2 regions of the Embleya sp. NPDC005575 genome follow, and region 2 is predicted to be linked to the other one. Evidence: riboswitches for the same ligand, from Rfam matches in the RefSeq annotation. Region 2 holds a riboswitch; the other holds the start of a gene.

Region 1 (15,283 bases), on a different contig from region 2:
GCCCCGCGCTCCACCAACTCCCGCACCGCCGCCGCGAAGCGGTCCAAGTGCTCCACGGGCGTCCCCAGCCCGAAGCTGACCCGGATCGCGTTGAGGTTCTGCTCACCCTCCGGCGCGTCCGGGGACCCACACTCGGTCGGCTGATCGGCCCGCCCGCCCAACAGGTGCCGCACCAGCGGATGAGCGCAGAACAACCCGTCCCGCACCCCGATCCCGTACTCCGCCGACAACACCGCGGCGAACCGCGAGCTGTTCCACCCCTCGACCACGAACGAGAGCACCCCCACGCGCGCCGACTCCGGCCCGAACAGCTCCAACGTCCGCACCGCCGGAATCCGCGCCAGCCGCGCCCGAAGACGCGCCAGCAACGCCTCCTCGCGCGCGACCAACGCCGCCGGCCCCGCCTCGGTGATCGCCCGGCACGCGGACGCCAACGCGTAGGCGCCGATCACGTTCGGCGACCCCGCCTCGTGCCGAGCCGCGCCGCTCTGCCACTCCACATGGTCACGGCTGACCGTCTTGCTCGCCCCGCCACCGGCCAGGTACGGCTCGGCCGCGTCCAGCCAGTCGCCCCGCCCCGCCAACACACCCGAGCCGAACGGCGCGTACAGCTTGTGCGCCGACAGCGCGATCCAGTCCACGTCCAGGTCGGTCACCGATACCGGGTGGTGCGGGGCGAGTTGCGCGGCGTCCAGCACGATCCGCGCGCCGTGCCGGTGCGCGACCTCGGCCAGCTCGGCGACCGGGAAGAGCTCGCCGGTCACGTTCGAGGCGCCGGTCACGCACACCAGCCGAGGCCCGTCGCCGGACCCGGCGAGCGCCGCCTCCAGCGTCGCGACCGCCTGCGCCGGCGATGCGGGCGCGGCCAGTTGGGTCACCCCCGCGTGCCGCCGCCACGGCAGCAGCGCCGCGTGGTGCTCGGTCTCGAAAACGAACACCCGGGTGCCGCGCGGCAGTACGGACGCGAGCAGGTTGAGCGAGTCGGTGGTCCCGCGAGTGAACAGCAGCGTGTCGTCGGCCCGCAGCCCCAGGAAGCTCGCGACCGTGGCCCGGCTCTGCTCGTACAGGTCGGTGGACAGCTGGGACAGGTAGCCCGCGCCCCGGTGCACGCTGCCGTAGTACGGCAGGTACGCGGACACGTCGTCCCACACCCGTTGCAGACACGGCGCGCTCGCCCCGTAGTCGAGCGCGGCGTACTCGACCTCGCCGCCGGTCACCAGCGGAACGAGCACGTCCCGGCCGACCACGGGCAGCGGGGCGGTGATGGCGACGTCACAGTCGGGGGCGGCGGCGGAAGCGGTGTCGACGGTCATGGCGAAACTCCTCGGCAGGCACGGAACACCGAGGCGAATGTCGGTTAGTCGACATCGAAACGCGCCGGATGATCCGCTGGCGAAAAAATGTGGTCCTGCGGGCCGACAATGACCGGCCCGGGTGACGCGCGAGAACTCAGCGCGTACGGAATAGGGCGATTCGCCCGTTTCGAGAAAGAGATTTCACGTCATCACATGCTCCCCAGGTACAGGACCCCCGGGTCACATGAAGCATCGACTGCCGTCATGCAAGGGGTCCGCGCTTGCCAGGACGCCTTACGACGCCTGACCGTGTCATCACCCGGGGCACCCCACCGCGGAGCGAGGGTTGCCGGACAGCAAGCCGGGGCTTTCCACTGTCACTCGTGACCTGAGCAGCATTATTACCGGACGGAACGCCCGGCGCAACGACGGCCCCACCGTTCCCACGTCCTGGACCGCGCGACCGCCCCGAACGACACGGCGCCGGGCGGGCCGAGCACGAGGGCACGACCCACCCGGCGCCCGAGCGCGACTAGCCCCGCGCGAACGAGCGCGTCGTGGCCACCCACCGATCGAGCGCGGCCTGCGCGGCCCCCGAGTCGATCGCGTCGGCGGCCCGATCGATCCCGGCCGCCAACTGCTGGGTCAGCGACCCTTCTCCCGAGCCCAGCGCGGCCAGCGCCGCAGCCGAGTTCAACAGCACCGCGTCCCGCACGGCGCCCTTCTCCCCGGCGAGGAGCTTGCGGGCGACCTCCGCGTTGAACGCCGCGTCACCGCCGCGCAACGTCTCGATCCCGTTCAGCGCGATCCCCAGGTCGCGCGGGTCCACCCGGTCCTCGCGCACGTCGCCGTCCCGCACGATCCACACCTGCGACGTGGTGGTGACGGTCAACTCGTCCAGCCCGTCGTCGCCGCGGAACACCAGCGCGGTCGCGCCGCGATCGGCCAGCACACCGGCCACGATCGGCGCCATCCGCAGGTCCGCGACCCCGATCGCGTGGAAACGCACCCGGGCCGGATTGGTCAGCGGCCCGAGGAAGTTGAACGTGGTCGGCACACCCAACTCCCGACGCGCCTGCGCGGCGTGCCGCAACGACGGGTGGAAGCGCTGCGCGAAGCACAGCGTGATGCCCGCCTCCTCGGCCGTACGGGCCACCTGATCCGGGGTCAGGTCCAGCACCACTCCGAGCGCTTCGAGCACATCGGCGGCCCCGCTCGACGAGGACGCCGCCCGGTTGCCGTGCTTGACCACCGTCTCGCCCGTACCCGCGACCACGATCGCGGACATCGTCGAGATGTTCACGGTCCGGGCCAGGTCGCCACCGGTGCCGACGATGTCGACGGTACGGCCGGGCACATCGATGGTCGACGCGTGTGCGTACATCGCCTGCACCAGGCCCGAGACCTCGTCCACCGTCTCGCCCTTGGCCCGCAACGCGATCACGAACCCGGCCACCTGCACCGGCGTCGCCTCGCCGGTCATGATGTGGTCCATCGCCCACGCGGTCGCGTCGGCAGGCAGGTCGTCGCCCCGCATGAGCGCCGCCAGGAGGTCCCGCCAGGAATGGGCCGCCGGGTTGCCGCCGCTCTTGTTCGTAGAGGTCGAGGCGCCCATGGTCCGCTCCCGCTGTGTCATCGGATAAGTCCGCGACAGCGTACCCACCGCGCCCGTTGCGGCCGGGCGGTTATCCGGGATGCGGTCAGGCCGGTTGACGTCCCGCGATCCGGCCGCGGATCAGGTCGGCCGCGGCGTCCGCGAGCGTGCGCGGGTCCAGCGGGTGGGCGACCACCGCGTCCGCGCGACACCACGTGGCCAGCCACGCGTCCTGTGGGCGGCCGACCAGGGTCAGCACCGGCGGGCAGTTGTAGATCTCGTCCTTGAGCTGACGGCACACGCCCATGCCACCGGCGGGCGCGGTCTCCCCGTCCAGGATCACCAGATCGATGCCGCCCTTGTCCATCGCCTCGATCACGGCAGGCTCGGTGGCGCACTCCAGGTATTCCACGAACGGCACGTCGACGGCGGGCCTGCGCCCGAGCGCGAGGGTGACCTTCCGACGGGTGTTGCGGTCGTCGCTGTACACGAGGACGGTCATGGTCTCGCCGCGCGTCATGTCCACCTGCCTGTGTCTGGGCTGCGTGTCTTCGGGGCTGCGCATGTTCAGGGCTGCGTATGTCAGGTACGGGGGCAACACTCGGATCGACCCGGATGTTAGCGCTTTTCGGCACGAAAATGTGCGCCTCGTCACGCCCACGCCCTTCCGGTCCCGCCCCTCCGGCCTCGACCGCACCCTCGACTCACCCGCGCGCGAGCACCTCGTAGCCCTCGGCGTCCCCGCCCAGCCGCTGCGCGAGACCCGCCATCCGGGTCCGCTCCCGGGCCGGCTCAAGGCCGGTGAGCACCTGCTGTCGGGAGATCAGCACCCGCAGCGGCCGCTCGTCGGGGGCCGGCGCCGCCACCGCCCAGCCGTCCGGCGTCAGGATCCGGGCCGCCTCGTCGGACGCCGCCAGGTCGGGCAGTGTGAGCACGTGCCGCATCACGAACACACCGGTCTCCACCGCCACCCCGGCCGCCCGCATCTCCGCGACCACCGCCGAATCGGCCCGCGCCGGATCGAAGCACGAACCGACGACGGTGAGCGTGCCGTCGTCGACGAGCACGGGAGCAGGCTCCGGCCGCCGGCGACGCAGGAAACGTTCGAGGATCATGCCGCGACGCTACTCGGCCGCGTCGGCCGACCGCGGTTCGGGCCCGTGGGCCACCCGGACGGCTGAATCGGCCTCCTCCGTTCGGGCAGAGTCACCCGGAAGAGTGCTCTTCGGCACGGATTTTCCGGCGACGTCGAGGCCCGCCAGCGCATCGCCGCCGGCCTCGGCCGCCTCGCGCGCCAACCGCTCCTCGCGCGCCTTACGGCCCGCCTCGATCAGTTCGAGCCGATCCAGCCGGCGGTCCTCCCGGACGGCCTCACGCTCCGACGCCCGAGCCCACTGCACGAACAGCACCAGGAAGACCAGCAGTCCGATGATGTCGCCGCTGCCCCACAGGATCCCGCCCGCCGTGCCCTGGTCCGAGAGCGGACTCGCGCCCCAGTCCCGACCGAGGTCGTTGTACCAGTCACCGGCCAGCACATTGGACGAACTCATGATCGCGATGCCCAGCCACGCGTGGAACGGCAGCGTCGCGAACACCGCGAGCAACCGCATCGGATAACTCGCCCGCGGCATCGGGTCCAGCCCCAGGAGTGGCCAGAACCACATACAGCCGATGATCACGAAGTGCACGTGATTCATGTCGTGCATGAAGGTGTTTCGCAATGTCAGCTCGTACCAGGGCGTGAAGTACAGGGCGAACGGGTTGAGCACGAAGACGAAACCGGCGAACGCCGGGAAGGTGACCACCTTCGCGTATCTGCTGTGCAGCAGGGCGTTGAGGCGATTGCGCCACTTGGCCGGCAGCGTACGCAGGGCGAGTGTGATCGGTGCGCCGAGCGCCAGGAAGATCGGCGTGATCATCGCCAGCACCATGTGCTGGACCATGTGCACGCTCAGCAACACGGTGTCGTACGCGGCCAGCGCGGACTCGGTCGCCAGCAGGAAGGTACCCAGCCCCAGACCCAGGAAGGACAAGCTCCGCCATCGCGACCACGAGTCCCCACGGGCCCTGAGCTTGTGCACCCCGTACAGATAGAGGCCGCCGAAGAGCATCGCGACCACAATCGGGATCGGCTCGAACACCCACCCGGTCAGAAGCCGAACAGGGGTCAGTTCCGGCGGTACGTTCCCAGGGGTCGCGTGTGCCAGAAACATCCCGGCATCGCCTGTAGAGCCACTCACGGAACCAGAGCCTAACCCCGACACGTTCTACAAGGGTTACCCCCCGAAGTGTGGGCAGATCCGGCGACCGCAATAATGGCCGCCGTGGCGACAGCAACTGCACTAGAAACCGGGCCCCCCTCACACGGGACACACGGGACACTCAACCGTCCCAACTTGGTCAGCATCGGCACGATCGTCTGGTTGGCGTCGGAGCTGATGTTCTTCGCGGCTCTGTTCGCGATGTATTTCACGATCCGCTCCGTCACCGGGGCGGACGCTTGGCGTGAGCACGCCGGTGAGCTGAACATCCCGTTCTCGACGGGCAACACGACGATCCTCGTGCTGTCCTCGCTCACCTGCCAGCTCGGCGTCTTCGCGGCCGAACGCGGTGACGTCAAGAAGCTCAGAATGTGGTTCGTCATCACCTTCGTGATGGGCGCCGTCTTCGTCGGCGGCCAGGTGATGGAGTACACCGCCCTGGTCAAGGACGGAACGACGCTTTCGTCGTCGGCTTACGGTTCGGTCTTCTACCTGACCACCGGCTTCCACGGCATGCACGTGACAGGTGGGCTCATCGCCTTCCTGTTGGTCCTCGGACGCACCTACGCGGCCCGACGATTCACGCACGAGCAGGCCACGGCCGCAATCGTCGTCTCGTACTACTGGCACTTCGTCGACGTGGTCTGGATCGGTCTGTTCTTCACGATCTACGTCATCAGGTAGACGTCCCGACACTCACTACGCAGACGACATTGGACCGGGGTTTTCCGTGAAAAAGCTCTCCGCGCGGCGACGCCACCCCTTGGCGGCGATCGTCGTACTCATCTTTGCGCTCGCGGCTACCGGGGGGCTGTACGCCGCGTTCGCGCCTGCCAAGAAGGCGGAGGCCGACGACTCCGCCTCCATCGCCGTCGAGGCGGGCAAGAAGCTCTACCTGAGTGGATGTTCGACCTGCCATGGGCTCGACGCCCAGGGCTCCACCGACGGCCCCTCCCTGATCGGCGTCGGCGCGGCCGCCGTCGACTTCCAGGTATCGACCGGCCGGATGCCGCTTCAGCAGCCCGGCGCGCAGGCGCCGCGCAAGCCCGAGGTGTACACCCCGGCGCAGATCCAACAGCTGTCCGCGTATGTGGCCTCCCTCGGCGTCGGGCCCAAGATCCCGACGGCGAACATGTACGCGCCCGACGGCGACATCGTCAACGGCGCCGAGTTGTTCCGCACGAACTGCTCGCAGTGCCACAACTTCTCCGGTGAGGGCGGCGCCCTGACCGAGGGCAAGTACGCTCCGCCGCTGAAGGACGTGGACCCGAAGCACATCTACGAGGCCATGCTCTCCGGCCCGCAGAACATGCCTTCGTTCCCGGACAGCACGATGCCCGAGCAGCAGAAGAAGGACATCGTCACGTACGTCCACGAGACGACCAAGAAGGAGCCGAACCCCGGCGGCCTGGGTCTCGGCCGCCTCGGCCCGGTCTCCGAAGGTCTGTTCGGCTGGATCATCGCGCTCGGTCTGCTCATCGGATGCGCGATCTGGATTGCCGCCCGGACCCCCAAGGCCAGGACCAAATGAGTAGCCAGGACAAGTCTGAAGTGCCTGAAGAGCACCTGCCCGAGGTACACGCCTCGGCACATGTTCCGGCGGAAGGCGACCCGTTCGCCGACCCCGGCCTGCCGGCTCACGAGCCGCGCGTCACCGACATAGACGAGAAGGCCGCCAAGCGTGCCGAACGTCAGGTCGCGTTCCTGTTCGTGATCTCGATGTTGTCCACGATCGGTTTCATCTGGGCATACGTCGGCATCGACAAGCGCCGCATCATCGACATCTTCTTCTTCGGGAAGATCGGTGCCCAGAACCTCGCGCTCGGCGGCTTCCTCGGCCTCGCGCTGTTCTGCATCGGCGCCGGCGCGATCCACTGGGCGCGCACGCTGATGACGGACGAGGAGATCGTCCAGGAGCGGCACGAGTTCACCTCGGACCCGGAGACCCGCGAGTACGCGATCCGCGAGTTCACCCAGGGTGCCGCGGACTCGGTGATCGGCCGTCGGCCGCTGATCCGGCGCACGATGATCGGCGCGATGGCCTTGGTGCCGCTGTCCGGCGTCGTGCTGCTGCGCGACCTCGGTCCGCTGCCGGGCACCAAGCTGCGGCACACCGATTGGAAGCCGGGTGTGGAGCTCATCAACGAGGCGACCGGCCTGCCGATCAAGCCGGACGACATCGTCAAGGGCTCGCTGACCATGGTGCTGCCCGACGGCCTGGTCGAGAAGTACGGCCCGGCCGGCCAGAAGGAAGAGCTCTCGCACGGCTGGCTGGAGAAGGCGGGCATGTCAGCGGTCCTGGTGGTCCGCCTGGAGCCCGAGGACATCAAGTCCAAGAAGGAACTGGCCTGGGGCTACGAGGGCATCGTGGCGTACTCGAAGATCTGCACCCACGTGGGTTGCCCGATCGGCCTGTACGAACAGCAGACGCACCACCTGCTGTGCCCGTGCCACCAGTCCACCTTCGACCTGGCGGACGACGGCAAGGTCGTGTTCGGCCCGGCCGCACGCTCGCTGCCGCAGTTGAAGATCCATGTGAACGAGGCGGGTAACCTCGCCGCGACACAGGACTTCACCGAACCGGTCGGCGCGAGCTTCTGGGAGCGTGGCTGATGTCGAGCGAACAAGCCAAGGGTGGGGCGAACAAGAGCACCCCGATCCCGGACAACGCGACCGTTCGCGCGGTCGACGCGCTGGACAGCCGGCTGGGCATCTACGGCGCGGCGAAGAAGAACCTGCGCAAGGTCTTCCCGGACCACTGGTCCTTCATGCTCGGTGAAGTGGCGCTGTACAGCTTCATCATCCTGCTGCTGACCGGTGTCTTCCTGACGCTGTTCTTCAAGCCGAGCATGCAGGAGGTCGTCTACGACGGCTCCTACGTACCGCTCCAGGGCATCCACATGTCCCAGGCGTACGCCTCGACGCTGGACATCAGCTTCGACATCCGCGGTGGTCTGGCGATGCGTCAGATCCACCACTGGGCCGCGCTGATCTTCGTATCGTCGCTGTTCGTGCACATGTTCCGGATCTTCTTCACCGGGGCATTCCGCAAGCCGCGCGAAATAAACTGGCTGTTCGGCTTCCTGCTGCTGGTGCTGGCCATGGTCAACGGCTTCACCGGCTACTCGCTCCCGGACGACCTGCTCTCCGGCACCGGTCTGCGGATCGCCGAGGGTGTGGTCCTGGCCATCCCGCTGGTCGGCACGTACCTACAGTTCTTCCTGTTCGGCGGGGAGTTCCCGGGCGAGGACATCGTGCCCCGCCTGTTCACCATCCACGTGCTGCTGATCCCGGCGATCATGGTCGGTCTGGTGACCGTGCACCTGATCCTGGTCTTCTACCAGAAGCACACCCAGTTCCCCGGCCCGGGCAAGACCGAGAAGAACGTGGTCGGCCTGCCGCTGCTGCCGGTCTACGCGGCCAAGGCCGGTGGCTTCTTCTTCATCGTGTTCGGCATCACCGCCGCCCTCGGCGGCATGGTGCAGATAAACCCGATCTGGGCCTACGGTCCCTACAACCCGGGTCAGATCACCGCGGGCTCCCAACCGGACTGGTACATCGGGTTCCTCGAGGGATCCCTGCGCATCATGCCGAACTGGGAATGGAACATCTGGGGCCACACGCTCAGCTTCAACGTGCTGATCCCGTCCCTGATCGTGCCCGGCGTGCTGTTCACGTTCCTGGCGTTGTACCCGTGGATCGAAGGCTGGATCACCGGCGACAAGCGTGAGCACCACTTGCTGGACCGCCCGCGCAACATGCCGGTCCGCACCGGCCTGGGCGTCGCCTGGATCGTGTGCTACGGCGTGCTGTGGGTCTGCGGTGGCAACGACATCATCGCCACGCACTTCCACCTGTCGATCAACACGATCACCTGGATCGGCCGCTTCGCGTTCTTCATCGCGCCCGTGCTGGCCTACCTGGCCACGGTGCGGATCTGCAAGGGTCTGCAGCGGCGCGACCGGGACAAGGTCCTGCACGGTCGCGAGACCGGCGTGATCAAGAAGCTCCCGCACGGCGAGTTCGTGGAGATCCACGAACCGCTGGACGCCGGGGTGCGGCACACCCTCACCGCCCACGAGCAGCCGAAGCCGTACGCGCTGGAGCCGGCCGAGGACGAGAACGGGGTGGCCCGCAAGGTCAAGCGTTCGCAGAAGCTGCGTTCGAAGATGTCGCACTGGTACTTCTCCGAGCCGATCGAGAAGCCGACGGCCGAGGAGTACAAGGAACTGACCAGCGGACACGGTCACCACTGATGCGACCGGGGCCGGGCTGCTGACGCCACATCGGCACGACCCGTAGGACGCGCAGGAACGACGAAGGGCCCCACCGGATCTCTCCGGTGGGGCCCTTCGCGTTGCGCCCCGCAGACGGCCGTACAGCGCTTTCGGGGAGGTGCCGCGCGGCCGTCTCAGAGCTGCCGGGTGGTGGCCGCGCCCGCCGCGCTGTGGGTCAGCCACTGCGACCAGTCCAGATTCCACTCGCCGTAGCCGTTTCCGAACGGCTCCATGGTCTTGGCGTCACCCGTGTTCACCACGGTGACCACGTCGCCGACCTTGACCTGGTCGTAGAACCACTTGGCGTTCTCATCGCTCATCCCGACGCAGCCGTGGCTCACGTTGTCACTGCCCTGCGCGTTCACCGACCACGGCGCGGCGTGCAGGAACTCGCCGCTCCAGGTGACCCGGGTGGCCCACGAGACGTCCAACCGGTAGCCGTCGCTGCTGTTCGCCGAGATGCCCACGGTGGTGCCGTCCATCAGCACGTGCGGGGCCTTGCCGAGCACCACCTTGGTGCCCGAGCGGGTGGTGAAGCCGGACTTGCCGGTGGTCACCGGCACCGTCTTGAGGTCCGTGCCGTTGCGCTTGACCGTCATCGTGTGCGCCGCGGAGTCCACGGTCGCGACCAGGGAGTCGCCGACCTCGAAGCCGACCGGCTTGCCCGGCCCGCCGTACACACCATTGCCGAAGTCGACGCCGAGCAGGCTGGTGGCCACCGAGACCCTGGTGCCAACCGGCCAGTACTCCCTGGGCCGATAGCGCACGGTCTTGTCGTCCACCCAGCCCCAGGCGCCCTCGACCGGCGTGGAGGCGGACACTTGGAGCCGCTTCTCCACCTCGGCGCGCTGTGCGGGATCGGTGACCGGATTCTCCAGCGTGACGGAGATCGGCATGCCCACCCCCACCTTGGCGTCGGCCTCCGGCAGCACCGAGTCCACATGCCGCTCCGCATCCGGTGTGAGCGTGGTGAATGTCTCGGTACGGGTCGCGGTCAGCCCGAACGCGTCGACCGCCGCCGCGGTCAGCGTGTAGGTGGTGCGGTATTCCAGCGGTTCGAAGTTGGACCAGGTCTCGTCGCCGGCCGCGTTGCCGCCGGGCACCGGCTTCCCGTCGGGGCCGGTCAGGCTCACCGCGTACAGCCGGCCGTCGCTCACGGTGACGGTGATCGGTCTGCCCGGCTGCGCGGGTCGATCCGGGCGCACGTCCACCGTGAGCCGGGCCACGCTCTTGGCGGGCCGGTCGATCTCGGCGCCCCGCTGCTTCTCCCACGTCCCGCAGCCGGTGACGAGCACGAGTGGCAGCGCCGATGTGAGTACCCAGCCGATCCAGCGGAGGCGAACAGTCCTGTCCCGATTCACTCTGGACCTCCAGCCGTGCTCAACGAACGCGGTCTGCCCGTGCTCGTCGAGCGCGGGATACGCGGAGTTGTTGCATCGAGAGTGGCCGGGAGCGCCCTGCTTCATTCATCCAAAAGCACAAACCGCCCGATCGCGTGATGCCGACCACCGGCCGGATCGCGCGATCGGGCGGTTCGCCCTACCGTGTGAAACCACGTGCATGGAACAGCGTGCGCATGGAACTTTCGTGCGTGAAGCCGCTCAGCCGGCCGGAGTGCCGGTCGCCCCGCCGCCGAGCGCGCTGCCCTTGACCCAGGTCGCCCAGTCGACGCTCCAGCCGCCGAGCCCGTTACCGGGCTTGACGGTCTTGTCGGTGCTGTTGATCACCTCGACCGGGTCACCCTGGGTGACCAGATCGAAGAACGTCTTGGCGTTCGAGGCGCCCAGCCCGATGCAGCCGTGGCTGTCGTTCTGCCGACCGAACTTGCCGTCGTTCCAGGGCGCGCCGTGCGCGTACGTGCCGGACGCGGTCAGGTGCACCGCGTGTCGGACGTTCTTCATGTTGTACGCGCTGCCCAGCCCGACCGTCTCGGAGTCCATCGTGATGCCGTCGACCTTGTCCAGGACGACCATCGTGCCGCCCCAGGTCGGGTAGTTGGGGCCGCCGGCCGAGATCGGCAGGTCCTCGATCTGGGCCCCGTCCTTCGTGACCACCATGTGCTTGGACTTGAGGTCCGCGGTGGCCACCAGGGAGCGCCCGATGGTGAACTTGATGTCCTTGGTCTGCTTGCCGTAGACGCCCGGCGCCGCCTTCGCGCCGGTCAGGTTGGCCTTGAGGTTGACCTTCGTACCGCTCGCCCAGTACTTCTCCGGGCGGTAGTCGATCCGGTCGTTGCCGTCGAGGTCCTTGAGCCAGGACCACGAGCCCTGCACCGCCGGCTCGGAGACGACCTTGAGGTTGCGCTCGATCGCGGCCTTGTCCTTGATCGGCTCGTTGAACTTGAGCGAGATGATCGCGCCGACACCCCATGTGCTGTCCGGCTCGATGTTGAAGTCGGCCACGAACGTGTCGTCGGCGGCCTTGGTGTTGAACTTGCTCTGCGCGGTGACTTCGGCGCCGTCGGCGTTCGCGGCCTTGGCCGCCACCGTGTAGGCACCGCCGTTGGCCAGCGGTGCGGCCGGCTTCCAGCCGATGCCGTCGGGGCTGATCTGCCCGTCCACGGTCTTGCCCTTGGCGTCGGTGACCACGACCGAGGTCAGCTTGCCGCCGGTCGCGTCGACCTTGAGGGCGCCGTCCGTCTCCACGCTCTTGGTGCCGTCGGCGGGCGTGATCGCGATGGTGGCGGGTGCGGCCGCCGCCTTCTTGTTCGGACCACTGCTCGAACCGCCGGAATTGCCCCCGGTCCCCCCTGGACTGGTCTTACCGCCGTCGGACGAGCAGCCTGCGATGAATATGAGCGGCGCCACCATGAGTCCCGCGAAGAGGCGTATGCCGCCGCCCGCTGCCCCCGTGCGCGATGCTCCGTGTATCCGGGGCACGCGTGTTCCTCCCTCGTCCTGGAACTCCCTTGCGTCCATTTGACGCTTCGACCCCCGGTCCGGGTTGCCGCAACCGGCGAACGGTCACACACCGGTGACAATTCGGGGGCGTCGAGGAGTCCTCTGTAGATACCACACAAGGCCGATCACCCATTCGGGTGATCGGCCTTGTGGCGAAACCGTATTGCGAAGGTTGCGAATCGGTAGTGCTAGTAGCGCTGGTCCGCACCCCGGTAGAACTCGAAGACCCAGCCCCAGACACCGATCGCGACGATCGGCGCGGCGAACATCGCCAGCCACCAGCCGAAGATGACGCCCAGGAACAGCAGCGCCGAACCGACCGCCAGCATCAGCGGCTGCCAGCTGTGCGGGGCGAAGAAGCCCAGTTCGCCGGCGTCGTCGGCGATCTCGCCCTCTTCGTTGTCCTGCGCGAGCAGGTCCATCCGGCGCGCGGTGAAGATCAGGTAGAACCCGATCATCAGCGACAGACCGAAGGTCAGCGACAGCGCGGTGGTGCCGGTCGGGTCCTCGGAGAGCACCCAGTAGATGATCGTCACCGGCAGCAGGAACACGGCCAGGACGGCGAACAGGACACCGTTGAACTTCACTTCTCGGCTCCCTTCGCCAACTCGGGCGATGCCTCGGAACGTTCGTCGGTGAGGTACTCCAGGGCGGCGATCTCCGGGTGGTGGAGGTCGAACGCGGGAGCCTCGGAACGGATCCGCGGAATGCTCGTGAAGTTGTGCCGAGGCGGCGGGCAGGAGGTCGCCCACTCCAGCGAACGGCCGTAGCCCCACGGGTCGTCCACGGTGATCTTCTTGCCGTACTTGTGCGTCTTCCAGATGTTGTAGAAGAACGGCAGGATCGACAGACCCAGCAGGAACGAGCCCAGGGTCGAGATCGTGTTCAGCGTGGTGAAGCCTTCCGAGTCCAGGTAGTCCGCGTACCGGCGGGCCATGCCCTCGGCACCCAGCCAGTGCTGCACCAGGAACGTGGTGTGGAAGCCGATGAACAGCGTCCAGAAGGTGATCTTGCCCAGCCGCTCGTCGAGCATCTTGCCGGTGAACTTGGGCCACCAGAAGTGGAAGCCCGCGAACATCGCGAACACCACGGTGCCGAACACCACGTAGTGGAAGTGCGCCACCACGAAGTAGGTGTCCGAGACGTGGAAGTCCAGCGGCGGCGAGGCCAGGATGACGCCGGTGAGGCCACCGAATGCGAAGGTCACCAGGAAGCCGACGGTCCACAGCATCGGTGTCTCGAAGGACAACGAGCCGCGCCACATGGTGCCGATCCAGTTGAAGAACTTCACGCCGGTCGGTACGGCGATGAGGAACGTCATGAAGGAGAAGAACGGCAACATGACCGCGCCGGTCGGGAACATGTGGTGCGCCCACACGGTGACCGACAGGCCCGCGATCGAGATGGTCGCGGCGATCAGGCTCTTGTAACCGAACATCGGCTTGCGCGCGAAGACCGGGATGATCTCCGACACGATGCCGAAGAACGGCAACGCGATGATGTACACCTCGGGATGGCCGAAGAACCAGAAGAGGTGCTGCCACAGGATCGGTCCGCCGTTGGCCGGATCGAAGATGTGTGTACCGAACTTGCGGTCGGCCTCCAGCGCGAACAGCGCCGCGGCCAGGACCGGGAACGCCATCAGGACCAGGACCGAGGTCAGCAGCACGTTCCAGCAGAAGATCGACATCCGGAACATGGTCAGACCGGGCGCGCGCATGCAGATGATCGTGGTGATGAAGTTGACGGCACCGAGGATGGTGCCGAAGCCCGACATCGCCAGACCCATGATCCACATGTCGCCGCCGATGCCGGGCGAGCGGATCGAGTCGGACAGCGGCGCGTACGCGAACCAACCGAAGTCGGCGGCACCCTGCGGGGTGATGAAGCCGGCCACCGCGATGATCGAGCCGAACAGGTAGAGCCAGTAGGCGAACATGTTCAGGCGCGGGAACGCGACGTCGGGCGCGCCGATCTGCAGCGGCATGATCCAGTTCGTGAAGCCGGCGAACAGCGGCGTCGCGAACATCAGCAGCATGATCGTGCCGTGCATCGTGAACGACTGGTTGAACTGCTCGTTCGACATGAACTGCGTACCGGGACGGGCCAGCTCCGCGCGCATGAGCAGCGCGAGCACACCACCGATGCAGAAGAAGACGAAGGAGGTGATCAGGTACATCGACCCGATCGTCTTGTGGTCCGTGGTCGTCATCCACTTGATGACGATGTTCCCGGGCTCCTTGCGGCGGACCGGCGGAGGGCCGTCCGGGGCCACGGTCTGTGGCTCACTGAGGATTGTCACTCGTCACTTCTTCCCGTGCGCTTCAACGGGGGCCGGCTCGTTGATCTTGCTGCGCAGCTCGCCGGTCTGGCCCTTCGCGGCCAGCTCCTTCAGGTGCTGGACGTATTCGGCCTTGTCCACGATCTTCACGTTGAAGAGCATGCGCGAGTGGTCCACGCCGCACAGTTCGGCGCACTTGCCGCCGTACGTGCCCTTCTTCGTCGGGACGACCTCGAACTTGTTCGTTCGGCCCGGGATGATGTCCTTCTTGTACAAGAAGTTCGGGACCCAGAACGAGTGGATGACGTCCGGCGAGGTCAGGTCGAACCGGACGGACTCCTTCACGGGCAGGTAGAGCGTCGGCGGCTCGCCGGGCGTGCCCTGCTCGTAGACGTCGACCGTGCCGTCGGCCGGGTCGCCCTTGTAGTTGAAGGACCAGCTCCACTGCACACCGACCACGTTGATCACGTTGTCGGGGGTCTTGGAGAGTTCTTCGAGCTTGGTCTCGTCACGCGCGGTGAAGTAGAAGAAGACCGCGATCATGATGCCGGGGATGACCGTGTACAGAACCTCGATGGGGAGGTTGTACCGCGTCTGCGGCGGGATCTCGATCTTGGTGCGCGACCGGCGGTGGAACGCGACGCTCCACAGGATGAGCCCCCACACCACGGCCCC
Region 2 (15,283 bases):
ACAGGACCTTGCCCGAGACCTCGGGCGTGCCGGAGACGATCTGGGCCGGGTCGAGCGGGTCGGCTTCGAGTTCGGCGGCGGGGATATGGACGGCAAAAGTAGACATGCGGCGGAGCATATAGGTCCCCCCGCCGATCCCCTCCCGCGGGTGATGCATGGGCTTTTCCGGCGAATCACCGCGCCGGTGCGGTGGTCCGTCGGCGCGGGCGGGCACAATGCCGAAGGCGGGTCGACGGGCCCGGGTGAGGTACCGAAGGGGTGACCGATGGGCGAGGAACACGACGCGCGGCCCGAGTCGCCCGTGATTCCCGGGCAGGGCGCCGCGGCGCGCTCGCCCGAAGGGGTTCCCACGGGCGGGCTGTCCGACCGGGACCGGGACATCCTCGAATTCGAGCGCCAGTGGTGGAAGCACGCCGGCGCGAAGGAACGCGCCGTGCGCGATCGTTTCGGCTTCTCCGCGACTCGCTACTTCCAGGTGCTGAACACACTCCTCGACCGGCCGGAGGCCCTGGAGCACGATCCGATGCTGGTCCAGCGGCTGCGGCGGCTGCGCGAGGCCCGGCAGCAGGCCCGATCCACCGTGCGTCGTCCCGGGCGCTGAGGGGCGGCCCCGGTGTTCTCGCGCCGCAGGGACGAGTACGACGTCTTCGACGGCTTCGGTCGGTACGGCCTGATCTGGACCAACGAGGGCCTCAACGAGGGCCTTGAGGCCGAGGAACCCGAGGCGGACTCGGACTGCGCGGCGGCCGGGCGCGACCTGATCGGCGGGCTGCGGGCCCAGGTCGAACCCGTGTGGGAGCGCTCGCGGCGCGGCCTGATCCCGGTGGCCGTGCTGCTGGCGATCTGCGTCGCGGCCGGCGTGCTCACGATCGGCCGGGGCGAGCCCGCCTCCCGGGTGGCCGCGGACCGTGCCCGGCACGCGTCCGGGCCGGCGCCGGTGGCGAGCGTGGCCGCACCGGCCCGCCCGGTGCCGCCCGCCCGAGCACCCGCGACGCCTCGGGGTGCGCAGGGCAAGGTGGTGCTCCTCGATCAGAGCAAGGTGCCCGCGCTGGCGAAGCGCATGGCCCGGCGGCTGGAGGCGGCGGGCTGGGAGGTCACCGGAACGGACGTGTTCCGCGGTTCGGTCTCGGCCACCACCGTCTACCACCCCGCCGGGCAGGAGAGACAGGCCCGCGCGCTGGCCGCCGCACTGCCCGGGATCGGCCGGATCAAGCCGGTTTTCGGTGGCATCCCGCAGCGTCGACTCACCGTGATCGTGGTCGACGACCAGGTGGTCCCGCTGGCCGACCGTCTGCTCGGTTCACTGACCACTGGGTAGGTTGGACGCCATGACCACGAACCGGTCCACGCTGCCCGAACCCATCACGCCGGCCGGCCGAGCGGGCCTTGCCGCGTTGCTCGGTGAGCCGGCCCGAGCCGTCGTCGCCCTCGACTTCGACGGCACCCTGGCTCCGATCGTCGACCACCCGGACCAGGCGCGCGCGGACATGCGCGCGGTGACCGCGCTGTCTCGACTGACCCCGCACCTGGCCGCGGTGGTGATCGTGACCGGCCGCCCGGCCGCGGTCGCCGTCGAGTACGGCCGCTTTCGCGGCGTGCCCGGACTCGAACGCCTCGTCGTGCTCGGCCACTACGGCCTGGAGCGCTGGGACGCGGCGACCGGCCGGGTCAGCGCGCCGGAGCCGCCGCGCGGGGTGCAGGAGGTACGCCTCGCACTGCCCGGCCTGCTCCAGACGCTCGACCTGTGGAGCAGCACCTGGGTCGAGGACAAGGGCAGCGCGCTCGCCGTGCACACCCGCCGCGCACCGGACCCGGACGCCGCGCTCGCGCTGCTGCGCGACCCGCTCGGCGAGCTTGCGGCGCGGCACGACCTGGCCGTCGAGCCCGGCCGCTACGTGCTCGAACTGCGCCCGCGCGGGATGGACAAGGGCCGCGCGCTGACCGGCTTCCTCAAGGAGATGCAGGCCGGCTCGGTCCTGTTCGCCGGCGACGACCTGGGCGACCTCGCCGCGTTCGAGGCCGTCGAGGAGGTGCGCGACCAGGGCACCGCCGGCCTCACCGTGTGCAGCGGCTCGGCCGAGGTGCACGCCCTCGCCGAACGCGCCGACCTGGTCGTCGCCGGCCCCGACGGCGTCGCCGATCTGCTCACCGCCCTCGCCGACCACGTCGAATCGGCCGGGTAGGTCCGGTTCGACGGATCCGACGGGACCGTGCCGCCGGGCACCGTCCGCACACCCGGCCGCCGGTTGGCCCGGACGTACGCGCGCACGGTCGGGACGCGCCGGCGATCCCCGAACTTCCCGCGCACGGTTCGGGGATCGCCGCCGCGACCGCGAAGCGTGCCCGCGGGTCCAGCAGCAACGCGGCGATCGCCCCCGCTCCACCCCGCCTGCCGCACCGCCCCTGCCGCACCGCGTCCGCCCGGCCCGTCGGGCGTCCGCGCCGGCCCGTTCCGCGCCCGCGACCGAGCATGGCCCGGCAAAGGGAGTTGATGGCAGAGGCGGACTGGCCTAGGCTCGCTGGTTCCGCTGCCCCACCCAGTGCAGTGATCGGGAATCGTCCTCGGCGCCCGGCACCGGTGGGCCGCGCGGGCCGCCGCCTTCGGGCACCCGGCTCGCGCCCTCCGCAGGGGCGCACCAGGACGTGGCATCGCACACGGCCGGGCTCCGAATTGTCGCCGCCACGAACCGGAGAGACATGTCCGCGCCCGCCACCACCGGCTCCGCCCTGCCCACTCCCGACGCGCTCGCCGTCGAACGCGCCTACCTGGACGCCTCCCGCGCCGCGCTGCGCCGGATGCGCGAGGAGACCGAGGCGCTCGACCTGCGTGACGTCGGCGCCACCGCCGTCGCCAACGAGACCGCCCAGCACCTGATCGCCAAGCGCATCGCCGCACTGGCCGACCACGCCGGCTCACCGCTGTTCTTCGGCCGGGTCGACGGCCGATTCGCCGACGGCGTCGAGGACGCCGAACCGGTCGAGGTGAGCGCCGACCCGAGCAAGCCCGTCGAATCCTTCTGGATCGGCCGTCGGCACGTACACGACGAACTCGGCGACCCGATGGTGGTGGACTGGCGCGCGCCGCTGTCCCGCGCGTTCTACCGCGCCAACCGGGCCGAACCGCTCGGTGTCGAGCTGCGCCGCCGCTTCGGCTGGACGACCGGCGAGCTGACCGCGTTCGAGGACGAGCACCTGACCGACCCGGACGAGGTCGACACCGCCAGTGGCATCCTCGCGGCGGAGATCGAGCGCCCGCGCATGGGCCCGATGCGTGACATCGTGGCGACCATCCAGCCCGAGCAGGACGAGATCGTGCGTTCCGATCTGGGCCACACGCTGTGCGTACAGGGCGCGCCCGGCACCGGCAAGACCGCCGTCGGCCTGCACCGCGTGGCCTGGCTGCTGTACGCCTACCGGGACCGCCTCGCCCGCAGCGGCACCCTGGTGGTCGGCCCGAACCGGGCCTTCCTCGACTACATCCAGCAGGTGCTGCCCGCCCTCGGTGAGATCGAGGTCGGTCAGACCACCGTCGAGGACCTGGTCACCCGCACCTCCAAGATCAAGGTCCGGGCGCTGGACGAGGCGGTGTCCGGCACGATCAAGGGCGACGCGCGGATGGCCGACGTGCTGCGCCGTGCGGTGTGGTCGGGACTGAGGGCGCCGACGGAGTCGGTGGCCGTGGTCCGCGACTCGCGCACCTGGCGGCTCGCGGTGTACGAGGTCGAGGAACTGGTCGCCGCGCTGCGCACGCGCGACGTGCGCTACGGCGCGGCCCGCGACATGCTCCGGCAACGCATCGCACACGCGCTGCTGACCAAGATGGAGGAGCGCGGCGAGTCCCCGGACGACCGGGTCCAGGACGCGGTCGCGCGCAGCCGACCGGTCAAGGCGGCGGTGGACGCGATGTGGCCGGCGGTGGATCCGCTCAAGCTGGTCTTCCGGCTGCTGGGCGACGCCGACTTCCGGGCCGCGTGCGCGGACGGCGTGCTGACCGCCGAGGAACAGGCCGCGATCGGCTGGGCCACGCCGCCGCGCGGGGTGGGATCCGCGCGTTGGACCGTGGCCGACGCGGTGCTCGTGGACGAGACCGCCGACCTGCTCTACCGCACCGGTGGCTACGGACACGTGGTGATCGACGAGGCGCAGGACCTGTCCCCGATGCAGTTGCGCGCGGTGGGCCGGCGCTGCTCCACCGGCTCGGCGACGGTGCTCGGCGACATCGCGCAGGGCACCACGCCGTGGGCCACCCCCGGTTGGCGGCAGACGCTGCATCACCTGGGACACGAGGGGGCCAGGATCGAGGAGCTGACCCGGGGCTTCCGAGTGCCGCTGCAGATCCTGGAGTTCGCCAGTCGGTTGTTGCCGCTGATCGCGCCGGGCCTGGCACCCGCGTCCTCGGTTCGGCAGGCGGCGGGCGCACTGGAACTGCGTCCGGTCGAGGCCGACGCACTGGCTGCGCGATCCGCCGAGGCGGCGGTCGAACTGCTCGACCACGAGGGCTCGATCGGCCTGATCTGCGCCGACGCGCGGGTGCCGGAGGTGGCCACCGCGCTGCGCGCGGGCGGCGTCGCGCACCGGGTCCTGGGCGCGGACGGCGACGCCGAACAGGCCCGGATCAGCGTGGTGCCCGCGTCTCTGGCCAAGGGTCTGGAGTTCGACCACGTCGCGGTCGCCGAACCGGCCGAGATCGTCGACGCCGAGGCCCAGGGGCTGCGCCGGCTCTACGTGGTGCTCACCCGCGCGGTGTCCGGACTGATCGTGCTGCACGCGCGCCCGCTCCCGGGGCCGCTGGCCGCGTCGGCCGTTGCCGGTCGATCGGCAAGTGATCGCCGTGCGATCGGCATCCAATACGAGTGAACCGCGTGTGTCGGACCGGTTGGTGGTCGGCTTCGCTCGCTCGTTCTGCCATGCTGGCCGGGTGGAACGCATCCAGGAGTCCGCGACTGTGACGCTGCGGGACCAGTGGGCCCGGCTCGTCGGTGAGCACGCCGAGGCCGGCGCCGTCGTCGAGAGCCTGCTGGCGCGCTACGCCGAGCCGCACCGCCGCTATCACGACACCGACCATCTGCGCACCGTGCTCGACCTGATCGGCGAGTTGGCCTACGAGGCCGACGACGTCGACGCCGTCATGCTCGCCGCGTGGTTCCACGACGCGGTCTACGACCCGGCCCGGGCCGACAACGAGGAGCGCAGCGCGCGGCTGGCCGAACGCGGCCTGCGCGAGGCGGGCGTGGCCCCGGCCCTGGTGGCCGAGACGGTGCGCCTGGTCCGGGTGACCGCCGAGCACGCGCCCGGCGAATCCGATCACAACGCGCACGTGTTGTGCGACGCGGACCTGGCCATCCTGGCCGCCGACCGCGAGCGCTACGAGGCGTACACGGCGGCGGTCCGCGAGGAGTACGCGTTCGTCCCGGACGAGGCGTTCCGGGCCGCCCGCGCCGCGGTGCTGCGCGACCTGATGTCGCTGCCCCGGCTGTTCCACACCCGGCTGGGCGCGGCCCGGTACGAGGAGGCGGCCCGCTACAACATGCGCGCCGAGCTGGAGCGGCTGGAGGGCACCATCCCGCGCCAGCAGTCCTGACCCGCCCCCGACCGGTCAGCGTGGTCGGTACCGCTTGCGCCGGCGCAGGCCCGCCGCGGTCAGCCGGACCACCAGTTCCCGACTGGAGACCGGCTCCGCCCCCTGGGCCAGCGCCCGGGTGTACAGGTCGGCCGGGACGTCGTAGTGATCCCGATCGAACGCGCGTTCGGGTGCGCCGAGTTCGCGCGCGAACGCGTGCAGCTCGGCATGCGAGACGTCGCTGACCAGGTGCGACCACAGCCGCCCGCGTCCGGGCCAGGCCGGGGGATCGATGAGAAGTGCCACACGCTCGATTCTCGTATACGCCGCGATCGCGCACACTTGTCGACCATGAGCAAGGATCCGACCGACGTCGCCCTGTTGACCGCCCGCGCCCTGGTCCTGGCCGACCTGCGCACGCACGGCGTCGAGACCCCCGAGACCGTGACCGTGGTAGAGCACGCCCTGGTCGAGCGCAAGTGGTGGGTCGAGCAGTGGCCTGACGGCGCCGCGTACGTCCCCGGACTGATCGGGCAGGACGTCCAGGAGGCGCTTACCGAACAGGGCACGGTGTGGCCGTCGTGCCCACGGCACGACGACCACCCGCTCTACCTCGAACCCGAGCTGGGCGAGGACCCGCACTGGGTCTGCGAACGAGACGCCGAGGTGATCGCCCCGCTCGGCGGCCTCACCCGGACTCAGCCGCCGAACGAGCGCGCGGTCAACGACGCGTAGACCGGCCGATCGCCGCCCATCGCATACGCGCCGACGAACCGCTCGCTCTCGACCCGACCCACCGTGACACCGGCGTGCGTGTGCTCCGGGGCCGGTGCCACCGGGTGGGCGCCGGCGTCGTCCAGCGTGCGCTCGGCGCGCCGCTGCTCCTCGGCGTCGGCGGCCCGCAGCGCCTCGGCGAGCACGTCGTAGGGATCACCGGCCGCCGCCCCGTCGCCGCCGGGCAGGTTCAGCACGGTTCGGCTCGGCGGCGGATCCCCCGGGTCGTGCAGACCGTAGCGAACCGCCTCCGCGCCGTAGCAGAACCTGATCAGCGGCTCCCACATCGCCGACCAGTACGCCCGCGAAGGTGCCCGCTCGATCCCGGCGATCTCGCCGTCGAGCAGCACCACCGCGCCCACCTGGTCCTCGACGCACTCGAACTCGGCGACGAAACGTTCGAGCTCGACCGCGAAGTGCTTGAGGAACAGCACCAGGTTCCCGGTCTCGGCGAGGCCGGAGGACGCGTTGAACCGCTGGACGGCCGGCCACAGCCGGCTGTACCCGTCCGCGTCCGCACTCGCCGAGGCGGCGGCGCGCAGCGCGAGCGGCAGCACCGCGAGCGGCTGCGCCGCCTCGGTGATCAGGCCGGACTGGGTCTGCTGGACGCACATCGCCGCGTCGAAGGCGAGTCGGTCCGAGGGCTCGACCAGGGCGGCCCGCGGCATCGCGTGGTCCTGCGCGCTGTGCTCGACGATCACCGCGAGGTGACACGGGACCAGCGCGACGTTCGGCGTGTGGTTGACGAAGGTGAGCGTGCCGTAGCCGCTCGTGCCGATCCACAGATCGGTCGGGAGCGTGACGGCGGGCGCGTCGCACGTGTCGCCGAGCAGCGGCAGCACCTGCATCCGGCCGACGCTCTGCACCCGACCGAGGGTGCAGCCGGCCAGCAGGTCGCCGATCGGCAGCGGGGCATGGGTGAGGGTGTTCATCCGGTCACCTCCAGGTCGGCCAGGCGCAGCAGGGCGGGTACGGCGGCGGCCGGGTCGATGGTCAACATCAGCCGACACCAGGCGAGTTCGAGAGCCTCGGGACGATGCACGGGAGCAAGCGGCAGGTCCGGCGCGTAGCCGCGCAGGCCGGCCGCCTCGGCCGCGAGCACGGGCGAGAGCTGGACCACGGGCACCGCGATGCCGAGCGTGCGGGCCGCGTCGAGCACCTGCGCGAACCGCCCGGCGGGCGCGTTCTCGTAGCCGTCGCCGATCACCACGATCAGCTCGGGCCCGGTGCGCAGCGCGGCGACCAGGCCCTCGGCCGCCGCGGTCGCCCCGGCGGGCCGCACGAGCCGGCCGTCCGGGACGCCGCCGATCCACACCTCGTGGCACTGCCCGGCCGCCGCCCGCAACGCGTCGCGCAGCGCGAGCACGGTCGCGATCGGTCGCAGCGGCTGATCGGTACCGCCGCGCATCGAGGCGGACCCGTCCAGCACCAGGGCGATCCGGCGGCCGGCCAGGTCGAGCCCGGCCGCACCGGCGGCGGCCCGCCGATCCAGCGCCGCAGCGACGTCGTCGGTCATTCCGGTGGCGTACGCGTACAGGTACAGCCGGACCGCGTCGTAGCGGTCGAGGTCGACCTCGACCGCTACGCCCGCGCGCTCGGCCTGCCGCTGCCCGGCCAGCCGCTGTCCGACGGTCAGTCGATCGGCGGTCAGCTCCAGCGCGCGTGCGGGCTTCTCGTCCGGGTGGAACCGGCCGCGCAGCCCTTCGAGCGTCTCGTACGGCAGCGCGGCGCCCGCGGCCAGGTCGGTGCGGGCGGCCCGATACGCGAGCGGCAGCGGCAGCGTGTACGGGCCGTCGGCGCCGAGCACGAACGCGACGCACTCGTGCGCGAGGGCCGGATCGGCCGCCCAGCGGTCGATCTCGCGGGCCAGGATGCGTCGTTCCTTCGGATCGAGTTCCGCGCCGCCGAGCCGCTTGGTCAGGATCGAGCGCAGGATGCCGCTCAGCCGCAGGCCCCACGCGTGCCGCAGCGCGCCGGCGAGCTTGTCCCGGTAGCGCACCGACCACAGCTCCAGCGAGCCGGAGCCGAGCACGGTGCGCAGGATCAGCCGGCGTACCCGAGCGTTGTTCACCCGCCGCTCGGCCAGCAGGCCGAACAGCTTGAGCCGGCGCGGCACGGTCAGCGTGGCGACCGCGTTGTACACGGCGGTGCCGTCGTCCTCGTGTGCGGGCGTATCGAGCAGCTGGAGCACGCCGAGCTGTCGACTGCGGTCGGTGGCTCCAGGGGAGCACACGAGACCCGCGTACAGCCGACGATCCAGCGCGGCCATCGCGCGGTGGGCGTCCCGTTCCAGCGCGAGCTGCTCGTCGCGGGTGTTGTAGAAGGAGGCCCGCCCGGTCGCGGCCACGGCGACGTCCAGAAAGCGGACGACGGTGGCGGCGGCCTCGGCGCGGGCCGGGTTTTCGGCGCTCAGGGCGCGCGTGATCTCGGTCATCGAAAGGCTCCCCCGTGGGCACCCGGGGCATGTCGCGGGTCCGGTGTGGGTCCCTGGACGAGCCGTGGGACCGCTTCCAACCCTTGGGAAACGGCTCTGTACGAACGCGCAGTTCCCCGGGTGCAATGGCATGCGACTCCGGGCAGGTCACGGGTCCCGGACAGGGATTCGAACCCCAAACACTTCGAAAGTGTTTGTACACCAAGACGGAAGGAACGCGTAGTTCCCGGAGTCGCGTTACGAGCCTACGAGCGAGCGGCCGCCGATGCCGGCGAATATCACCTCGGCGGCAAACCCGAGGTGTCCAGCTCGATCCCGAACGGCTCGGGGATGACGACCGATCCGCCGCTCCACACCGAGATGCTGAAACGCACCGCATCCAACGGGAGCGGCCCGACGCAGTTGCCAATGGAGTTCATCCGCGAACGTTTCGAACAGCGCCGGAAGGCCCTGGTTACGACGCGAAAGAGGCGGCCCCCCGAAGGGGACCGCCTCTCGCTCAAACCACTGACCGTGCGTCAGGTCGACCGATCCTCAGCGGATCAGAAGTCCATGCCGCCCATGTCCGGAGCGCCGCCGGCCGGGGCCGGGTTCTTCTCCGGCTTGTCGGCGATGACAGCCTCGGTGGTCAGGAACAGCGCGGCGATCGACGCGGCGTTCTGCAGCGCGGAACGGGTGACCTTCGCCGGGTCGATGATGCCCTCGGCGATGAGGTCCACGTACTCGCCGGTCGCGGCGTTGAGGCCGTGACCCGGGGTCAGGTTGCGCACCTTCTCCACAACCACGCCGCCCTCGAGGCCGGCGTTGACCGCGATCTGCTTGAGCGGGGCCTCGACGGCCAGGCGCACGATGCTCGCGCCGGTGGCCTCGTCGCCGTCCAGCTCGAGCTTGTCGAACGCGATGGTGGACGCCTGGAGCAGGGCCACGCCACCACCGGCGACGATGCCCTCCTCGACGGCGGCCTTCGCGTTGCGCACCGCGTCCTCGATGCGGTGCTTGCGCTCCTTGAGCTCGACCTCGGTCGCGGCACCGGCCTTGATCACGGCCACGCCGCCGGCCAGCTTCGCGAGGCGCTCCTGGAGCTTCTCGCGGTCGTAGTCCGAGTCGGAGTTCTCGATCTCGGCGCGGATCTGGTTGACCCGACCCGCGACCTGGTCCGAGTCACCGGCGCCGTCGACGATGGTGGTCTCGTCCTTGGTGACGACGACCTTGCGGGCGCGGCCGAGGAGTTCGAGACCCGCGGTGTCGAGCTTGAGGCCGACCTCCTCGGAGATGACCTGGCCACCGGTGAGGATGGCGATGTCGCCGAGCATGGCCTTGCGACGGTCGCCGAAGCCCGGAGCCTTGACGGCGACGGACTTGAAGGTGCCGCGGATCTTGTTGACGACGAGCGTGGCCAGGGCCTCGCCCTCGACGTCCTCGGAGATGATCATGAGCGGCTTGCCCGACTGCATGACCTTCTCCAGCAGCGGGAGGAGGTCCTTCACCGAGGTGATCTTCGAGTTGACGATGAGCACGTAGGCGTCTTCGAGGACGGCCTCCATGCGCTCCATGTCGGTCGCGAAGTACGGCGAGATGTAGCCCTTGTCGAAGCGCATGCCCTCGGTGAGCTCGAGCTCGAGACCGAAGGTGTTGCTCTCCTCGACGGTGATGACGCCTTCCTTGCCGACCTTGTCCATGGCCTCGGCGATCATCTCGCCGATCAGGGGGTCAGCGGCGGAGATCGAGGCGGTGGAGGCGATCTGCTCCTTCGTCTCGACGTCCTTGGCGAGCGCGAGCAGCTGCTCGGAGACGGCCTCGACGGCCTTCTCGATGCCACGCTTGAGGGCCATCGGGTTCGCGCCGGCGGCCACGTTGCGCAGGCCCTCGCGTACGAGCGCCTGGGCGAGGACGGTCGCGGTCGTCGTACCGTCACCGGCGACGTCGTCCGTCTTCTTCGCGACCTCCTTGACCAGCTCGGCACCGATCTTTTCGTACGGGTCCTCGAGCTCGATCTCCTTGGCGATGCTCACACCATCGTTGGTGATGGTGGGCGCACCCCACTTCTTCTCGAGCACGACGTTGCGGCCCTTGGGGCCCAGCGTGACCTTGACGGCGTCGGCGAGCTGGTTCATCCCGCGCTCGAGGCCGCGGCGCGCTTCCTCGTTGAACGCGATGATCTTGGCCATGTGGTGAAGTCCTCCCAGAACGGGGGTGAGTGCCGGACCGCACTGGCGCCCGCGACGGACGACTCGACCACCGCGAGGATCCCTCCCTCACGGGCGTCGAGCCTCACCGGCTCGGTCCGTTTCTGTCACTCTCACATCCAGAGTGCTAACGCCAATGATTAGCACTCGGCCATGCCGAGTGCAAGCGCAACGGCGGGTCCCGACCCGTCCGTGCGCACACCCGCGCGTGTCGCACGCGGCGGGGGGCGTCGACGGGCCCGACCGACCGTGATCGGCCGCACGAGGCCCCGGACGCACAACGACCGGGGCCCGGCCCCCGCATGGCGGGAAGGCCGGGCCCCGGTCACCGATCGAACCCGATCCGACGATCCGACGAGGGATCGGCAGGGGTCGGGGGATCGGACATGATGTGTGTTGCGGTGTGTCGTGCAGTCCGTGGTGTGGACCGTTTCAAGCAGAGGAGCGGATTGCCCCCTGGTTCAGGCGGTGACGCGGACCATGTCGGCCTGCGGCCCCTTCTGCCCCTGCGAGATCTCGAACTCGACTCGCTGCCCCTCCTCGAGCGTCCGGTACCCGTCCATCTGGATCGCGCTGTAGTGGACGAAAACGTCCGCACCACCGTCGACCGCGATGAAGCCGTACCCCTTCTCCGCGTTGAACCACTTGACGGCGCCCTGAGCCATTCCTAACTCCCCTGTTACTGGCCCTTTCACGGATACTGCACGCCGCAGCTCCGGGTTCGTATCCAGAAGGACCCGGCCTTCCGCTACGACCGCGGCTGAATGTATCCGGACGGATGCCCGGAGCAACAGGTCAATCGGACGAGAATTCCCGAGTGAATAAAGTTCGCATTCTTCGCGAGTCGCCAGGAAAGCTGTATTTCAATCCGCCAGGAAGGCGACTTTTCACACATAACGGATGTGATCCCGACCACGGGTTTACCGACGCGTCGCCGTCAAAGTCGGGAAATGGACCCGGTTAAACACGTGTAACCCACCAACGCCGTGGTGACGAAGAAATCCGCTGCCCGGGCTGTCGGGCAGCGGATTTCTCGGTTCCGTTTCGGGTCCCGGTCGATGAAGATCGGGACCGTCGGCCTATCGCGTCAGCAACCGCCGGCGACCGCCGGGATGATCGAAACGGTTCCCTTGTCGGGGGTGGCCGTGGCGAGACCGTCCGCGAAGCGCACATCCTCGTCGTCCACGTACAGATTCACAAAGCGACGCAGCTTGCCCTCGTCGTCGAGGATGCGCGCGCGAATTCCGGTGTGGTCCTTTTCCAAGGCATCCAGGACCTCGGCGAGGGTCGCCCCCTCGACGGACACCTCGGCCGCCCCGCCCGTGTAGGTGCGCAGGATCGTCGGGATGCGAACGGAGACGCTCATGCCAGGCCGGCCTTTCGGAAGGAATCCAGAGTGGGTCGAATGGTCGCGGTGGCGCCGGTGGTCGGCGTGACCGCGTCCAACGTCTTGAGGCCGTCGCCCGTGTTGAGCACGACCGTCTCGGCGTCCGGGTCCAGCGCGCCGGACGCGAGCAGCTTGCGCAGGCAGCCGACGGTCACGCCGCCGGCGGTCTCGCCGAAGATGCCCTCGGTACGGGCCAGCAGCTTCATCGCCTCGACCACCTCGGCGTCGGTCACGTCCTCCACCGCGCCGCCGGTGCGCTTGCACACGTCCAGCACATAGGGGCCGTCGGCCGGGTTGCCGATCGCGAGCGACTTGGCGATCGTGTCCGGGCGCACCGGACGGATCACGTCGTGGCCGGCCTTCCACGCGGCGGCCACCGGGGAGCACCCGGTGGCCTGCGCGCCGAAGATCTTGTACGGCGCGTCCTCGACCAGGCCGAGTGCGATCAGCTCGCGGAATCCCTTGTCGATCTTGGTCAGCTGCGAACCGGACGCGATCGGAATGACGATCTGCTCCGGCAGTCGCCAGCCGAGCTGTTCGGCGATCTCGTAGGCGAGCGTCTTGGAACCCTCGCCGTAGTACGGCCGCAGGTTGACGTTGACGAAGCCCCAGTCCTCGCCGGCCGGGTCGCCGATCAGCTCCGAGCAGAACCGGTTGACCTCGTCGTAGGTGCCCTCGATGGCGACCAGCTCGCCGCCGTAGACGGCCGCCGTGACGACCTTGCCGGCTTCCAGGTCGGCCGGGATGAACACGCAGCTGCGCAGGCCCGCCCGAGCGGCGGCGGCGCCCACCGCGCCGGCCAGGTTGCCGGTGGAGGAGCAGGAGAGGGTGGTGAAGCCGAAGGTGCGTGCGGCCTCGACGGCGATCGCGACCACGCGGTCCTTGAAGGAGTGCGTCGGGTTGCCCGAGTCGTCCTTGACGTGCAGGTTTCGAATGCCCAGCGCACGGCCCAGGTTCTCGGTACGGACGAGCTTGGTGAATCCGGGGTTCAGGTTGGGCCGGGACGCGACGTCCGCGGCGACCGGCAGGAGCGGCGCGTACCGCCAGATGTTCTGCGGGCCGGCCTCGATCTGCTCCCGCGTGACGGTGCCGAAGTCGTAGGCGACCTCGAGCGGGCCGAAACAGGACTCGCAAGCGTACTTCGGGCCGAGTTCGGTGCGTTCGCCGCACTCGCGACACGACAGCGCGGCGGCCGGACCGAAGGAGGCGGAGGTGGCGTCGGTGGAGCGGGTGGCGGTGGGTGTCGCCATGGCGAGGGCCTTTCTGTCCTCATCTTTACCCGTGGGGTCCCACGGGCCGGACTTGGCACCTGTCCGACCCGCCGGTGCTCGCTCGCGCCGAAAGCGCGTCACGAGGAATGACGATCGGATGGTTGCCGGGGCTTCAACGGGCCGTTCCCTCTGCCCCTCTGGATGAGCTGCTATGGCGGTGGACACACCCTTCGCCGGGTGGCCGGTCCGCGTTTGTCCGGCCCGACGTGCGATCGTCGTAACCGGTGACGACGACTGTAACCGAACCGGTGCCGCGTCGATCATCCGGTCCACCTCGCGAGACGATAAAGGGTGGCCGCGACCGAGGCCGGAACACCGGCGACGACAGGGGATTTCGAACGTGCAGCCCGAGGTGAGCGCCTGGCTTCGACGACGGTCCTCCGTCGCCGCGGACTGGCCCGTCGACACGCTTCTTGACGCCAAACGCGACACCCGGGTCAGCGTCGTCCTGCCCGCGCTGAACGAGGCGGCGACCGTCGGGGACATCGTCAAGGTGATCCGGACCGAGCTGATCGAGCGCGCGCCGCTGGTGGACGAGCTCGTGGTCGTCGACTCCGGATCCACCGACGACACCGGCAAGGTCGCCGCCGACGCGGGCGCACGGGTCGTGCACCGCGACGACATCCTGCCCGCGCTGGCTACCGTGCGCGGCAAGGGCGAGGTGTTGTGGCGCTCACTCCTGGTCACCGACGGCGACATCGTGGCGTTCGTGGACGCCGACCTGAAGGACTTCTCGGCGGACTTCGTCACCGGCATCCTGGGCCCGCTGCTCACCGACCCCTCGGTGCAACTGGTCAAGGCCATGTACGACCGGCCGCTGGAGATCGGCGACACGATCGTGCCCGCGGGCGGTGGCCGGGTCACCGAGCTGGTCGCGCGCCCGCTGCTCAACCTGCACTGGCCCGAGCTGGCCGGTTTCGTCCAGCCGCTGGGCGGCGAGTACGCGGCCCGGCGCTCGCTCCTGGAACAGTTGCCCTTCCCGTGCGGCTACGGCATCGAGACCGCGATGCTCGTGGACACCCTGCGCCTGGTCGGCCTGGACGCGATGGCCCAGGTGGACGTGGGCGTGCGCCGGCACAGCCACCAGGACGAGGCCGGACTCGGCCGGATGGCGGCGGAGATACTCCAGGCCGTCGAGCGCCGGCTGCGCCGCGGCCCCACGGGCGCGCACCCAATCGAGCTCAGCACCGCACTGACCCAGTTCGAGCGGGACGAGCAGGGCTTCCGGCTGCGCACGCACGACGTCGCGGCCCGGGAGCGGCCGCCGATGGCGACGGTGCCCGAGTACCGTGCGCGGACCCGCCTGGTCGGGCGCTGAGCGTCGGTTTCGCGCCATCCGCCGGATGGCGTCGGCCCGGTGCCGGCCGCCCGCTCAGCCGCTCAGGACCGCCGCGACCCGGCGCGCGGATTCCTCCTCGTTCGCCCGCACCCGCGTCAGCGCCGCCGCCTCACGCTCGATCGCCTGCCGCTGGTAGGCGACGTCGACCGCGTACCAGGTGCCCGCCACGTTGTGCTCCGCCTTGCAGGCCACCGTCGCGCTCGCCGCGGCGATCTCGCGCGCGCTCGGCGCGGGCGTGTCCCAGGCCGGATCGCCGCCGGCCGCCAACGGGTCGGGGTAGTCGAACCCCTTCGCGCGCATGCAGGCCGACCACTGGGCCAGCACCCCCCGCA

Evidence for each region. Region 2 has a riboswitch for S-adenosylmethionine ahead of thrC (threonine synthase). Riboswitches for the same ligand answer to the same signal wherever they lie in the genome.
Region 1: linked by a shared signal. The riboswitch ahead of ABZS54_RS28740 (aminotransferase class V-fold PLP-dependent enzyme) and the one ahead of thrC (threonine synthase) in region 2 are both predicted to bind S-adenosylmethionine.

Annotation. Positions count from the first base shown of each region.
Region 1 covers NZ_JBEXCV010000104.1:357-15,639, forward strand. Annotated here, with positions in the region: gene ABZS54_RS28740 (aminotransferase class V-fold PLP-dependent enzyme) at 1-1,313, opposite strand, end outside; SAM riboswitch class IV at 1,568-1,684, opposite strand; gene trpD (anthranilate phosphoribosyltransferase) at 1,828-2,910, opposite strand; gene ABZS54_RS28750 (response regulator transcription factor) at 2,996-3,409, opposite strand; gene ABZS54_RS28755 (hypothetical protein) at 3,594-4,004, opposite strand; gene ABZS54_RS28760 (cytochrome c oxidase assembly protein) at 4,014-5,102, opposite strand; gene ABZS54_RS28765 (heme-copper oxidase subunit III) at 5,205-5,834, shown strand; gene ABZS54_RS28770 (cytochrome c) at 5,881-6,681, shown strand; gene ABZS54_RS28775 (Rieske 2Fe-2S domain-containing protein) at 6,678-7,763, shown strand; gene ABZS54_RS28780 (cytochrome bc complex cytochrome b subunit) at 7,763-9,406, shown strand; gene ABZS54_RS28785 (Ig-like domain-containing protein) at 9,562-10,788, opposite strand; gene ABZS54_RS28790 (Ig-like domain-containing protein) at 11,029-12,306, opposite strand; gene ABZS54_RS28795 (cytochrome c oxidase subunit 4) at 12,516-12,914, opposite strand; gene ctaD (cytochrome c oxidase subunit I) at 12,911-14,629, opposite strand; gene coxB (cytochrome c oxidase subunit II) at 14,633-15,283, opposite strand, start outside.
Region 2 covers NZ_JBEXCV010000022.1:65,803-81,085, forward strand. Annotated here, with positions in the region: gene ABZS54_RS10680 (cupin domain-containing protein) at 1-106, opposite strand, end outside; gene ABZS54_RS10685 (DUF3263 domain-containing protein) at 266-601, shown strand; gene ABZS54_RS10690 (LytR C-terminal domain-containing protein) at 614-1,318, shown strand; gene otsB (trehalose-phosphatase) at 1,329-2,183, shown strand; gene ABZS54_RS10700 (AAA family ATPase) at 2,698-4,857, shown strand; gene ABZS54_RS10705 (metal-dependent phosphohydrolase) at 4,952-5,581, shown strand; gene ABZS54_RS10710 (DUF4031 domain-containing protein) at 5,597-5,866, opposite strand; gene ABZS54_RS10715 (hypothetical protein) at 5,912-6,295, shown strand; gene ABZS54_RS10720 (DUF6569 family protein) at 6,259-7,266, opposite strand; gene ABZS54_RS10725 (hypothetical protein) at 7,263-8,768, opposite strand; gene ABZS54_RS10730 (hypothetical protein) at 9,047-9,187, opposite strand; gene groL (chaperonin GroEL) at 9,311-10,936, opposite strand; gene ABZS54_RS10740 (cold-shock protein) at 11,416-11,619, opposite strand; gene ABZS54_RS10745 (MoaD/ThiS family protein) at 12,042-12,320, opposite strand; gene thrC (threonine synthase) at 12,317-13,591, opposite strand; SAM riboswitch class I at 13,608-13,760, opposite strand; gene ABZS54_RS10755 (glucosyl-3-phosphoglycerate synthase) at 13,953-14,930, shown strand; partial or broken gene ABZS54_RS10760 (hypothetical protein) at 14,985-15,283, opposite strand, start outside.